One region of the Clostridium sartagoforme genome, then DNA from elsewhere that is predicted to be linked to it. Evidence: riboswitches for the same ligand, from Rfam matches in the RefSeq annotation. Region 1 holds a riboswitch; each other region holds the start of a gene.
What was found. A riboswitch is a leader RNA that binds a small molecule or an ion and turns the genes downstream of it on or off. The one in region 1 is predicted to bind S-adenosylmethionine.
Positions count from the first base shown of each region.

Region 2: linked by a shared signal. The riboswitch ahead of metH (methionine synthase) and the one ahead of ABDZ60_RS04095 (Na+/H+ antiporter NhaC family protein) in region 1 are both predicted to bind S-adenosylmethionine.
Region 3: linked by a shared signal. The riboswitch ahead of metK (methionine adenosyltransferase) and the one ahead of ABDZ60_RS04095 (Na+/H+ antiporter NhaC family protein) in region 1 are both predicted to bind S-adenosylmethionine.

Region 1 covers NZ_BAAACH010000011.1:67,981-71,334, reverse strand. Annotated here, with positions in the region: gene ispF (2-C-methyl-D-erythritol 2,4-cyclodiphosphate synthase) at 1-425, shown strand, start outside; gene ABDZ60_RS04095 (Na+/H+ antiporter NhaC family protein) at 598-1,875, opposite strand; SAM riboswitch class I at 1,994-2,100, opposite strand; tRNA gene ABDZ60_RS04090 (tRNA-Lys) at 2,263-2,338, opposite strand; tRNA gene ABDZ60_RS04085 (tRNA-Gly) at 2,342-2,415, opposite strand; gene ABDZ60_RS04080 (hypothetical protein) at 2,480-3,154, opposite strand.
Region 2 covers NZ_BAAACH010000032.1:128,280-131,633, forward strand. Annotated here, with positions in the region: gene metH (methionine synthase) at 1-1,564, opposite strand, end outside; SAM riboswitch class I at 1,677-1,773, opposite strand; gene ABDZ60_RS12705 (hypothetical protein) at 2,030-2,602, opposite strand; gene ABDZ60_RS12710 (WG repeat-containing protein) at 2,769-3,354, opposite strand, start outside.
Region 3 covers NZ_BAAACH010000022.1:86,551-89,904, reverse strand. Annotated here, with positions in the region: tRNA gene ABDZ60_RS10575 (tRNA-Thr) at 83-157, shown strand; tRNA gene ABDZ60_RS10570 (tRNA-Tyr) at 162-246, shown strand; gene ABDZ60_RS10565 (DcrB/PsbP domain-containing protein) at 376-942, shown strand; SAM riboswitch class I at 1,112-1,219, shown strand; gene metK (methionine adenosyltransferase) at 1,319-2,494, shown strand; gene nagA (N-acetylglucosamine-6-phosphate deacetylase) at 2,671-3,354, opposite strand, start outside.

The DNA.
Region 1 (3,354 bases):
TAGGTGGTGTTAATATTCCTTATGAAAAGGGGTTACTAGGTCATTCAGATGCAGATGTTCTACTTCATGCAATTATGGACTCATTACTTGGTGCCTCAGCTCTTGGTGATATTGGAAAACATTTTCCCGATACAGATCCAAGGTTTAAAGGAATATCAAGTATAAAGCTATTAGAAGAGGTAGGGAAACTACTTTCTGTTAATAGATATTCTATTAACAATATAGACGCAACTATTATTGCTCAAAAACCTAAAATGGCTCCTTTCATTCAACAAATGAGAGAAAACATAGCAAATGCACTAAATATTAATTTAAACCAAATAAATGTCAAGGCAACTACTGAAGAAGGCCTTGGATTTACTGGAAATGGTGAAGGAATTTCTTCTCAAAGCATATGTTTGTTACAATTGACAATTAACGATTAACAATTTACAGTTTAGGAAATAACTCAAACAATTGAGTTATGGGAGTGAAAAGTGAAAGAGTGAAGATTGCATTTAAAATAAAATCTTTACTCTTTCACTAAAAGAAAAGTATGGCTTTTTTATTTAGCCATACTTTTCTTTTTCTGGTTTATATTTTAATTTTACAATAGCCTTATTTATTTCTCCAATGTATGTATATAGATATTATAGCACATATCCCCATAAGATAAGGATAAAATAAAAATTTCATTATTGCAAATGGTGATAAAGCGGCAAGTCCTGCTGCTGAAATTAATTGTGCACCATATGGTATCACTCCTTGAAACACGCATGCAAACATATCCATTATGCCTGCAACTCTTTTGGGTTCTAAATCAAATTCATTTGAAATATCTTTAGCTATAGGTCCTACAGTCACAATTGCAACAGTATTATTAGCTGTACAAATATCAACTAAACTAACTAATGTTGCAATACCGTATTCGGCTCCCCTCTTAGTTTTGAAGTTTTTTAATCCTTTATTAATAATAAAATCTATTCCACCATTAAAATTAATAAGTTCTATTGTTCCTGCTATAAGAATTGAAATTATTATTAGTTCACTCATACCTAATATTCCTGAGGATATAGAGTTAAATAATCCTATAAGATTAAAACTTCCAAGAATAAATCCTATTATTCCTGAGGATAAAATACCAAGTAATAATACTATAATTACATTTACTCCAATTAATGATGTTACTATTACAATTATATATGGTAAAATTTTAAACAAATTAAATTCTAAGGCTTCTAAATTTACAACTGTTGCACTCTTAGTTAGCAACATAAGTATTATTGCAGTTATGATTGCAGCTGGAAGTACTATAATAAAGTTCATTTTAAATTTATCTTTCATCTCACAACCTTGTGTTCTAGTAGCAGCTATAGTTGTATCTGATATTATAGAAAGGTTATCTCCGAACATCGCTCCACTAACCACCGCTCCTGTAGCTAAAGCTGTTGCTATTCCAGTTTTATCTGCTATTCCAACAGCTATTGGTACTAGCGCAACAATAGTTCCCATTGATGTTCCTATAGATAATGATATGAAACATCCTATAATAAATATTCCTGGAATTAAAAGACTACTTGGCAGTAAAGAAAGTCCTAAATTAACAGTAGAATCTACTGCTCCCATATCCTTTGCTACTTTTGCAAAAGCTCCTGCTAATATAAATATAATTACCATAAGTAAAATATTGGTATTTCCTGCACCTCTACAAAATATATCTACTTTCTCATCAAACTTTACTTTTTTATTCATGATTAATGCTGTTAAAGCTGCTGCTAGGAAAGGGATTAGTATAGATACAGCATAAAAATCTTTTGCAATTATTGATGTTCCTAAATAAACTAATAGAAATACTCCCAATGGAAGTAAAGCCAGCCCATTACCTTTGTTATTCAAAATTCTTTTCTCTCCTTTTTGATATTAAATAATTTGTATGTATTTTTAGTTTAAATTTAAAAAAGCTTCTGCAAGAATACAGAAGCTTTGATTACACATATAAAAAGTTATAATTCGCCTCTTATCTATCAGGATATCCTGCAGGATTTAGCACCTTAAGAATTAATTAAAATCCTTGGTTGCTGGGCTTCAAAGGGCCAGTCCCTCCACCACTCTTGATAAGACTTTTAAATTTTGCATTATTATAGTATCAGCTTAAATTTATATTGTCAACAGTTATATTTTCCCTCACAATATATTACGATTATATATTTCTACAAACAATTAAAGTTATACGCAAAATATAGTTGATTTAAACATAAAAAAGAGATTACATAGTAATCTCTTTGGTGCGTTATCAGGGGATCGAACCCGGGACACCCTGATTAAGAGTCAGGTGCTCTACCAACTGAGCTAATAACGCATATGGAGCGGGTGATGAGAATCGAACTCACGTAACTTGCTTGGAAGGCAAGGGCTCTACCATTGAGCTACACCCGCATATATTATTGACAATAATAATTATATAATTTCTAAATAATACTGTCAATAATAAATTTTAGTCTTAAATTATTTCTGTAAGTGATTTTAATAGAATATCTTTAAACCTTTCTCCATCACTTTTATTTTTGTCAGCTTTTTCACATATGTTTTTCCATTCAGAAATACTTATACCTGTTCGCTCCTTAAACTCACTATCATTTGTTGTCATATAGCTTGAGTTTACAACAAATTCTCCTAAGTCTTTTGGAGTATTAAATATCTTTAAGTATAAAAACTCCTTATTGTCTCCATACCAAGTTCTATTAAAATCTCTTGCAAATCTTTGAAGAGCTCTAATTAATTTATCCTTGGATAAAATCCAACATTCCTTTATCATTTTCACATGCCTTCGCATATTATCTGCTTCTTCTCTTGATATTTTTTTATTTTTTTCTCCATCTGAGATTATTCTGTCTACTGGGATATTCGGAACATTAATTACCATTCTCTCTTTCCCATATATCCACTTATAAAATGCCTCTTGCAAAAATGAGTATTGGATATAACCTAATAGCATCTTTTCATTAGGAAAATATGCCCATATATTACTAAGTCCATTATTCTTACAAAAAACTAATGTATGGATATATATACTCTTTTCATTGGGTAATTTATCCATAAACATATGACCTCTTATAGTTTTATTTTCGTTAATTAATTCTTCCCAGTAATCAAATGAATCATAATTATGTCTCACTGTATCACCTTTCTTTCACCTACATAGTATAATATATTATACATATATAATATACTACATATATATTATATAGTATATTATACCATCTTTTCAAGTACTTTTAAAGAATATAACAAAGTAAATTAAAACACTTTCTAAATTTAATTTTCTGACAATATAGATATACATATTTGAAATAAAAATAAATTTATTTTATAATA
Region 2 (3,354 bases), on a different contig from region 1:
TTGGATCAAATATTATATCTTCTGGAGGAAAGTTAATTTTATTTACTAAAAGCTCATAGGCTCTTTTACATATATTAATCTTTTTTTCATAACTGTCTGCTTGCCCATTTTCATCAAAAGCCATTACTACAACTGCTGCTCCAAAATCCTTAATAATCCCTGCCTTATCTAGAAAATCTTTTTCTCCATTCTTTAAAGAAATAGAATTTACTATATGTTTTCCTTGAATCACTTTAAGTCCATTTTCTATAACTTCCCATCTTGACGAATCAATCATTATAGGCTTTAAAGAAATATCTGGTTCTGAAGCCAATAGTTTTAAAAAATATTCCATTTCTTTTTCACTATCTAAAAGTCCATCATCAAAATTTACATCTATTATTTGAGCTCCATTTTCAACTTGTTCTTTAGCAATTTCAAGAGCTTCTTCATATTTCTTTTCTCTAATAAGTCTTGCAAACTTTAAAGATCCAGAAACATTCGTCCTTTCTCCAATGTTAACAAAATTAGATTCTCTATTTGATTTTGTTATTTCTAATCCACTATACACACTTTCTCTTTTAATTTCTTTAACAACTCTTGGTCTATAATTTTTAGCTACATTAGCAATTGCTTTTATATGCTCATAAGTAGTACCACAACAGCCACCAACAATATTTAAATACCCAGCTTTCAACATTTCTTCAATACACTTTGAAGTAATTTCAGGTGACTCCTCATAAAATCCTAATTCATTTGGTAATCCTGCATTTGGATAAACTGATATAAATAAATTCTGTGTTTCTGCTAACTCTTTTATAAATTGATTTAAATCTTTTGCTCCAAAAGAACAATTTAGTCCTATTGAAATTATATTTTCATTTTTCATTGAAACAGCAAAGGCTGAAAGGTTTTGTCCTGATAAAATTCTCCCTGACTTATCTGTTATAGTTCCAGATATCATTATTGGAAGAGTTATATTTTTTATCCTAAAAATCTCATTTGCAGCCATAATAGCAGCCCTTGCATTTAAGGAATCAAAAATTGTTTCAATTAAAACCAAATCAATGCCACCATCAATTAAAGCATCGATTTGCTCTATATATGCCTTCTTTAATTGATCAAATGATATATTTCTATAACTTGGATCTTCAACATTAGGAGATAGCGATGCCATTCTATTGGTTGGACCTATAGATCCGGCAACATATCTTTTTTTGCCGTCCTTCTTATAAAATTCTTCACAAGCATCTTTAGCTAGCTTAGCACTTTTATAATTTAAGTCATAAACTAAACTCTCAAGACCAAAATCACTTTGTGATATTTTATTAGAATTTAATGTATTAGTTTCAATTATGTCTGCACCAGCTTCTAGAAAACCCATATGTATTTCATATATTATTTCTGGCTTTGTAATACTTAATAAATCATTATTACCCTTTTGATCTAAATAAAAATCTTTTAATAACTTTCCCCTATAATCTTCTTCCTTTAACATAAATGATTGAATATTTGTCCCCATTGCCCCATCAATTACTAATATTCTTTTTTCTAAATCCCTAATTATTTCGAAGCCTCTTTTCATTACATAACCCCCTTGTATTACTAAAATAATAACTCTTATTATTATATCTAAATAAAAAATCCCTTCTAAAAGTAAGAAGGGATCTTATATAAAGTATATAAAAACTCTATTACTCTTATTTTCCAGAAAAATCTGTAGGATTTAGCACCACACTATAAGCAGGTTGCTGGGTTTCAAAGGGCCAGTCCCTCCACCACTCTCAATAAGATAATTATTATATTTTTTATAATTATATATTTTTTATAATTTTTTGTAAATATATTTTACTAGTACACCTCATATATTTATTTAATAATTATTATTAAATTAGATATTATATAATTTAAATAAAAAATACCTTCTCAGAATATTACTATCAATTTCGCCATTATTTGTAAAAAATATATTTCATAAATAGTGTAGTATTATTATTTATAAAAAATAGTAATACTACACTATTATTAAAGTCTTATACTTTTCTAAATACTAAAATACATTATTATTGCAACAAGAATTATTATTATTTCCGCACCAATTATTTGCAACAACTGTATTAGAGCCTAGATATTGACATCCCTCATAGATAGTTTGATTAGTAAAATGATATATATTACAGTCACGTAAGAAATCTTTTATATGATTACAATTATTCACATAAATATGATTATATCTAGTAAAATATCTATTATAAAAATTTCTATTAGTTATAACATAGTTCCTACCATTTATATTATAAAATGAATTATATCTTCTTACTTGTCCTGGTCTTTGAATAATATTTTGTCCACCTTGATTTTGACCGCATTGATTTTGAATTCCTCGTGCTCCACCTAAATATTGATTATTATTTTGAAAGTTTTCTGCTCCTTGAACTCTTTGATAAGCTCCATAACTTGCTAAATTACCTTGTTTAACTTCTGATACATTATGAAAATCATAATCTGCATTTTCTTGCCAATTATTTTGGCAACTATTTTGAGGATAATTATCCTTATTATTCATACCTTTATAATATTCTTCATAATTTGAGTTTTCATATTCATTGTTATAATAGTCCATTCTAAATACCTACCTTCTAAACATCTTTTGTTATATTGTTTTATATAATATATTATTCTTAATGTACTATAATGTTTCCTATTTATTTAAATATCATTTAAGAGTATATTACATTAGTGTATTATTAAAGCATCTTAAAGATTGACTTTTAAGATGCTTTAATATGTTAACCTGTTAATAATTTGTATAATTCTCCTTCTTTATTGATTATTTTATCTATATTTTTAAGAGGTATAGTAAAGGTTATAAATCCCATTGATTCAGGTGCTATTTTTTCTGGATGATAATAAATATATAAATTGTCATTATCTATATAAAAGTCTTGATTTTCAGTTATACCTTTAAATGAATCCGGAAATATAAAATTATAATTTGGTTCTTCATTAATTATTTTTAGTATATTATTATTAATCTCAATATCCCAGTTTGATCCTTCATTAAATAAATCTTTAATTTTATATAACTTTCCTGTTAGCAAATTAATACTACAGGTTTTTCTTACTTGTAATATGGATTCTTGATTTATTTCTGAATAATATCCAACTAAATCTAATACAAGTAAATTCTCTTTATAGAATAATATTTTAAAATTACCATAATAATTATATGGCAATATTTCTTCATCTGTAATTATGAGTTGCGTTTGAACATATATATCATCACTTGGCGGATCAAAAATTGATAATCTCCTCAACTCTAAATTTATTTGATTCTCAGCATTTTTATCATTCATACCATAAATATTAGGTATA
Region 3 (3,354 bases), on a different contig from region 1:
AGTAGAGAGTAGTAATAACTGAATTTAGTGTGAAATTCCATCTGCTGAAAGAAGAGAATTAGATATTTTATTAATTAAATATGCTGGCATGGCTCAACGGTAGAGCAGCTGACTTGTAATCAGCAGGTTGTAGGTTCGATTCCTATTGCCAGCTCCAATATGGGGGAGTTCCCGAGTGGCCAAAGGGGGCAGACTGTAAATCTGTTACGTTTCGTTTCGATGGTTCGAATCCGTCCTCCCCCACCAAAGTTATTATCGGTCAAACACCAATTTAATGAAAAAGTGTTTGACCGATATTTTTTTATTTGTTAAATAGTGGGACTACCACTTAATAAAATTTAATGGGTTAATTTATATAAAATTAAGGAGGTCTTTATGAAAAGGTTATTAATATCCATATCAACATTGGTTTTGACATTTTTCTTGTTTACTGGGTGTAGCACATTTGCAGAAGGTGTTAAGGAAGGTTTAGAACAAGCTAAGAGCAATGACATTGAAAGTGTTCAGACGATAAAGTCTAATCTTTCTAATATTTCTATGAGTTTCCCAGAATCTTGGAAGGAAGCAAGTCTAAATGATGTGGCAACTATTCAAATGAGTCTTGAGGCAAAAGAGCAGTATATGATTGTTATTGAAGAAACTTCTGAGGATTTTGAAGACGAGTTTACTGTTGATGACTATGCTACAATCATAATGGAAAACATGAAAACAACTGTTGAAGGTGCAGATGTTTCAATGATTAATGAGTCAATAATCGGTAATAATATTTCTGCAAGGCAATTTGAGCTGTCAGGCTCAGTAAATAAAATTAAAGCTAAGTTTTTAATTACATGTATTGAACATGAAGATGTTTTTTATCAATTTACTGCATGGTCTACGCAATCTAAATATGAAGAAGCAAAGCCGGTTTTCGAAAATATTCTTAAAAGTATAAATTTCTAAAATAGTAATTTATATAGTAAAATAAAAAAGACAATATTTTGTCTTTTTTATTTTTTAATTTAAGTAATATTCGACAAAATAATACAATAAACATGAATAATTTTTAGGTTTTATAGTTGACTATTAGTATTAAAGATGCTATAATCTGAAAAGTAAAATTTGATATTAGTTCTTATCCAGAGAGGCGGAGGGAAAAGGGCCCGATGAAACCCGGCAACCTACTTCATTAAGTTTGAGTGTGGTGCCAATTCCTGCAAAGTAATTTGCAAGATAAGAAAGATTATGATTTTTATTATCTCTTCTTATCGAAGAGATTTTTTTTTATAAATAATTTTAGTTTAGAATTAATATCAAATAAAATGAAAGGAGAAATAAAATGAAAAGATTATTTACATCAGAATCAGTTACAGAAGGACATCCAGATAAAATATGCGACCAAATATCAGATGCAGTATTAGATAGTATTTTAGCTAAAGATCCAACAGCAAGAGTTGCTTGCGAAACTGCAGTTACAACAGGAATGGTACTAGTTATGGGAGAAATATCAACCAATTGTTATGTTGATATCCCTAAATTAGTAAGAGAAACTGTAAGGGAAATAGGATATGATAGAGCTAAGTATGGTTTTGACTGTGATACATGCTCAGTTTTAACATCAATAGATGAGCAATCAGGTGATATAGCTATGGGTGTTGATGAAGCTTTAGAGTCAAAGTCAGGCCAAAAGGACGAAGTTGAAGCAGTTGGTGCTGGGGACCAAGGTATGATGTTTGGTTTTGCAACAAATGAAACTGAAGAATATATGCCATTACCAATAGCTATGGCTCATAGGTTATCAAGAAGATTATCAGAAGTTAGAAAAAATGGTACTTTACCATACTTAAGACCAGATGGAAAAACTCAAGTTACAGTTGAATATGATGATAATAAAGTTGTAAGAATAGATGCAATAGTAATATCAACACAACATGGTGAAGATGTATCTCAAGAACAAATAAGAAAAGATTTAATGGAACATGTGATTAAAGCTGTAGTTCCATCAGAATTGTTAGATGATAATACTAAATATTATATAAATCCAACTGGAAGATTTGTTGTTGGAGGCCCACAAGGAGATAGTGGTTTAACAGGAAGAAAAATAATCGTTGATACATATGGTGGATATGGAAGACATGGTGGTGGAGCATTCTCTGGAAAAGATCCAACTAAGGTTGATAGATCAGCAGCATATGCAGCAAGATGGGTTGCTAAGAACTTAGTTGCAGCAGGAGTTGCAGATAAATTAGAAATTCAATTAGCTTATGCTATTGGAGTAGCTAAACCAGTATCAATAGAAATAGATACATTTGGAACTGGAAAGAAATCAGAAGAAGAAATCATTTCAATAGCTGAAAAGGTATTTGATTTAAGACCAGGAGCTATAATAAGAGATTTAGAATTAAGAAGACCAATATATAAACAAACAGCTGCTTATGGACACTTTGGTAGAAATGATTTAAATTTACCATGGGAACAATTAAATAAGGTAGAAGAAATAAAGAAACTACTTTAGTCAGTGAATAGGTTAAAGTTCACAGTGCACAGTTTTGGATGATTTTCAGCTTAGCTAAAAATCTAAAAATAAAATTAGAGCCTAATTAGAAATATACTAATTAGGCTCTTTGCTTTTCAGATGGGATGAAAAGTTACATTCAGCTGTAAATTGTGTACTGTACACTGTGAACTATATTAAGCTGAATGAACTGTTCTTCCACCAACAATTACTTTTTTTATATTTATATCTTCATCAAATAATACTAGATCAGCATCATATCCTTCTTTAACAAGACCCTTTTTATCTTCAACCTTACAATGTCTAGCAGCATTGAAAGTTGCCATTTTTACAGCTTCGTTCAAAGAAAGGCCAACATTCTGATATACATTTTTAACAGCTTTATCTAAAGTTAATATTGAACCAGCTAAACTTCCGCTTAGAAGTCTTGCAGCACCATCTTTAACAATAACATCTTGACCACCTAACGCATACATACCATCAGGCATAGCACATGCCATCATTGCATCAGTAACCAGTAAAACCTTATCTGTAGTTTTTTGATTATAAGCAATTCTAAGAGATGGATAAGATATATGAATACCATCAGAAATTGTTTCAGTAGTTATCTCACTATCAAATATAGCACCTACAACTCCAGGTTCTCTATGAGCAAATGGTGTCATTGCATTAAATAAATGAGTTGAATGACAGCAACCACATTTAATTCCTTCCATAGCTTCATTATAAGTCGCTTTTGTATGTCCTATAGAACAAACTATTCCCTTTCTTGATAATTCTTTTATTAATTCTTTAGCACCAGGAACTTCAGGAGCAATTGTTATAGATACGACGGCATCTTCAGCATCTCCTACCATAGC